2 regions of the Nocardiopsis sp. CNS-639 genome follow, and region 2 is predicted to be linked to the other one. Evidence: riboswitches for the same ligand, from Rfam matches in the RefSeq annotation. Region 2 holds a riboswitch; the other holds the start of a gene.
What was found. A riboswitch is a leader RNA that binds a small molecule or an ion and turns the genes downstream of it on or off. The one in region 2 is predicted to bind S-adenosylmethionine.
Positions count from the first base shown of each region.

Region 1: linked by a shared signal. The riboswitch ahead of thrC (threonine synthase) and the one ahead of G011_RS0102190 (aminotransferase class V-fold PLP-dependent enzyme) in region 2 are both predicted to bind S-adenosylmethionine.

Region 1 is NZ_KB906856.1:390,561-392,714, reverse strand. It holds gene thrC (threonine synthase) at 1-1,191, opposite strand, end outside; SAM riboswitch class I at 1,205-1,346, opposite strand; gene G011_RS0107155 (trehalose-6-phosphate synthase) at 1,630-2,154, shown strand, end outside.
Region 2 is NZ_KB906854.1:542,356-544,509, forward strand. It holds gene G011_RS0102180 (CoA transferase) at 1-32, opposite strand, end outside; gene G011_RS0102185 (DUF3870 domain-containing protein) at 29-424, opposite strand; SAM riboswitch class IV at 639-753, shown strand; gene G011_RS0102190 (aminotransferase class V-fold PLP-dependent enzyme) at 815-2,154, shown strand, end outside.

The DNA.
Region 1 (2,154 bases), on a different contig from region 2:
GGCGTTCAGGGTCTTGAGCCCGTCACCGGTGTTGAGCACGACCGTCTCGGCCTTCGGGTCGAGCCTGCCCTCGCGGACGAGCTTGCGCAGCACGCCGGTGGTGACGCCGCCCGCGGTCTCGGCGAAGATGCCCTCGGTGCGGGCGAGGAGCTTGATGGAGTCGACGATCTCGTCGTCGCCCACGTGCTCCACCGATCCGCCCGTGCGCTTGGCGATGTCCAGCACGTAGGGCCCGTCGGCCGGGTTGCCGATGGCCAGCGACTTGGCGATGGTGTCGGGCTTGACCGGCTGGATGACGTCGATGCCCTTGTCCCAGGCCTGCGCGACCGGGGAGCAGCCCGTGGCCTGGGCGCCGAAGATCCGGTACGGGCGGTCCTCGACCAGGCCGAGCCTGACCAGTTCCTGGAAGCCCTTGTCGATCTTGGTGAGCTGGGAGCCGGACGCGATCGGGACGACGATCTGCTCGGGCAGGCGCCAGCCGAGCTGCTCGGCGATCTCGTAGGCCAGCGTCTTGGAGCCCTCGCCGTAGTAGGGGCGCAGGTTGACGTTGACGAAGCCCCAGCCCTCGCCCACCGGGTCGCCGATGAGCTCGGAGCAGAAGCGGTTGACGTCGTCGTAGTTGCCGTCGATGGCCACGACCTTGCCGCCGTAGACGGAGGCCATGACCACCTTGGCCTCCTCCAGCCCGGCGGGGATGAACACGCAGGACTCGAACCCGGCGCGCGCGGCGGCGGCGCCGACGGCTCCGGCCAGGTTGCCGGTGGAGGAGCAGGACAGGGTGGTGAACCCGAAGGTGCGGGCGGCCTCGACGGCGATGGCGACCACGCGGTCCTTGAAGGAGTGCGTGGGGTTGCCGGAGTCGTCCTTGACGTGGAGGGAGTCCAGGCCCAGCTCGGCCGCGAGGCGGTCGGCCCGCACCAGCGGGGTCAGGCCGGGGGCCATGTTGGGCAGCTCGGCGACGTTGGCCGGGACGGGCAGAAGGGAGCGGTAGCGCCAGATGTTCTTGGGGCCGCTCTCGATGTCGGCGCGGGTGACGGTCCCGAAGTCGTAGGCGACCTCGAGGGGGCCGAAGCAGAACTCGCAGGCGAACCGGGGGGTGAGTTCGTAGCGCTCGCCGCACTCGCGACAGGAGAGCGCGGTGCCGGGGCCGAAGGAGCGGGCGGCGGTGGGTTCGGTGGCGGCAATCGCCATGGCGAGGCGTCTCCCCTCATCTTTCCTGGCGGACACCTTGTCCCCAGGCCGGAGTTGGCACCTGTCCCAGCCGTCCCGCGGGTTCGCGGGTGTCACATGCTGGAATGGTTGCCGGGGCTTCGCAGGGCCGGTCCCTCCACCCCTCTGGATGAGCAATATGAAGTTTTGCGCTGGTCCTGTCGGATCCGCACCGCAACTGTAACGGAGGTGTCGGCCGGTTTTCCACGCCTGGTGACCCGGGTAACACGAAACGGCTCACATGGTGAGACGGTGCTGGTCCGGGCCGGGAGGGCGCACCCCCGGCGCGCTGGACGTGTGACGCGCACCCCCACTGACCCGCGCGGGGTTTGGGGCGGCTGTCGACAGGCGAGACATAGGATGCGACCCCCTTTCACCACCGCCCCACCCCGATCGCTTTTTCTCCGAGAGGACGACCACGTGGACAAGGCACAGATCCTCATCGCCTCCAACAGAGGGCCCGTGTCCTTCTCGACCGCCGACGACGGCTCGCTGGAGCATCGGCGCGGCGGGGGCGGACTGGTGTCGGGGATGATCTCGGTCGCCACCGAGATCGACAGCATCTGGGTGTGCGCCGCCCTGTCCGACGCCGACCGGCGGGCCGCGGCGGAGGCGCCGCAGGCCCGGCTGGACCAGGCCTACGACCTGGACGGCATGCGGGTCCACATGCTGGACATCCCGCGGCAGACCTTCGACGGCGCCTACACCGGGGTGGCCAACTCGACCCTGTGGTTCGTGCAGCACATGCTGTACGACACCCCCAACAAGCCGTCCTTCGGTTCGCACTTCCGGCGGACGTGGGAGGACTACACCGCCTACAACAACGCGTTCGCCGAGGCCCTGGTGGCCGGTGCCGCCGAGGGCGCCCGCGTCGCCGTGCAGGACTACCACCTGGCGCTGGTGCCGCGGATCCTGCGCGCGCGCCGCCCCGACCTGCGCATCGCG
Region 2 (2,154 bases):
GGGGTCCCGTCCGCGCGCAGGTCGTCGGTCACGGCCGCGCCTCCTGCCCGGCCTCGGGGTCCGCGGGCAACTGGTCGCCCTCCCGGAGCTGGACGTAGGTCTCCAGACAGCGGCGGAGGGCGGTGGTCAGCGCGGCGCCGGACTGGCCCGCGTACCGGGTCTGCACCCGCCGCACCAGTTCGGCGACGTCCTCGGTCACCGACTCCCCCTCGACCAGGGCGCGGAAGAAGTCCCTGGCCAGCTCGGTGAGCAGGGTGGTGTCCGCGGCGACGACGCGCCCGTCGGCGGTGTCCACGGCCAGCACGACGCCGAGCCGCTGGTACTGGGAGTGGCTCGCCACCGAGTCGGGCAGGCGGGCGTAGCCGGACACCAGGACGATCCTGGGATTGCGCAGAACCTGCTGGATACGGTCGTCGCCGTACAAGGTGCACACCTCTCGCTCACGGGCACGCGAAAACTCCGACGCTCTGGAGTCTCGCGCCTGGAGGGCGGCCGGGGGAAACCGGACACCCGCGGCGTGAGGGCAGGCAGGCACAAGTATGTCCCCACCGCGCGCGCCGCTGTCAAGCGGATCGGTGGTCCGGGCCACATCCGGTCCCCCTGCCGCGAGCCGGAAGGCTGTGTTAGTGTGCCTCGCAGGTCACGAGTACCAGCGTCAAGCCCCGGCTAGCTGGTCGGCAACCCTCCTACCGCGGTGGGGTGCCCCGGGTGAGGACCAGGTCCCGACACGACCGTGTCGGACAAGCGCGGACCCCTGAGGCGTTACCGGAGTGACATCTCCGCGGGTCCCACGACCCACAGGAGAGGTGCTTCCATGACCACTGCCGTTTCCGTCCACGCCGCCCGTTCCGCCGAGTCCCCGGCCGACGCCGCCGCGTGCACCGTCGTCACCTCCGACGAGGGCGTCCCCCTGGTCACCGGCGAACGCGTCGAGTACGCCAACTTCGACTACGCGGCCAGCGCCCCGTGTCTGACCCCGGTGGCTGAGGCCCTGTCCGCGGCGCTGCCCTACTACGCCAGCGTGCACCGCGGCGCGGGCCACCACTCCCAGGTCAGCACCGACGCCTACGAGCGCGCCCGCCGCAGCGTCGCCCGCTTCGTGGGCGTGCGCGCACAGCCCGCCGACGCCGTGGTGTTCGTGCGCGGCACCACCGACGCCCTCAACCTGCTGGCCCGCTCGGTGCCCGAGGGCTGCACGGTGGTCGTGTTCGAGTCCGAGCACCACGCCAGCCTGCTGCCCTGGGAGCACCCCGCCGCCCGCGCCGGACGGGTGGTGCGCCTGCCGCTGCCCGCCTCCCCCGGGGACGCGGTGGAGGCCGCGCGCGCCGCGCTGCGCGGGGCCCCCGAGGGCCCGCGTCTGCTGTGCGTGACCGCCGCCTCCAACGTCACCGGCGAGATCTGGCCGGTGGAGGAACTGGTGCGGGCCGCCCACGCCGAGGGCGCGCGCGTGGTCGTGGACGCCGCCCAGTACGTGCCGCACCTGCCCTTCAGCCTGGAGGAGACCGGCGCCGACTACGTCGCCCTGTCCGCCCACAAGCTCTACGCCCCCTTCGGCTCCGGGGTGCTGGCCGGTCGCGCCGACTGGCTGCGCGAGGCCGCGCCCTACCTGTCCGGCGGCGGAGCCACGCGGCTGGTCGGCGAACACGACGTGGTGTGGAACGACCTGCCCGCGCGGCACGAGGCGGGCAGCCCCAACGTGCTGGGCGCCGTGGCGCTGGCCGCCGCCTGCGACACCCTCGCCCCCGCCACCCAGGAACTCCTGCACGTGCGCGAGTCGGCGCTGCTGGAGCGGCTGCGCGCGGGGCTGACGGCGATCGACGGTGTCACGGAGCTGACCCTGTGGGGCGGGGACCACCCGCGGGTGGGCATCGTGTCGTTCACCGTGGACGGTCTGCCCGCCGACCTGCTGGCCGCGGCCCTGTCCGCCGAGTACGGGATCGGGGTGCGCGACGGCCTGTTCTGCGCCCACCCCCTCACCCGGCACCTGCTGCCCCGGGGGCACGGCCAGGCGGTGCGGGCGAGCCTGGGAGTGGGCACCACACGGGAGCACGTGGACCGCCTCGTCGGCGCGGTCGCCGAACTCGTGGCCCGCGGACCGCGCTGGGAGTACGCCGACTGCGACGGCCGCCTCGCCCCGGTGCCCGACCCCGCGCG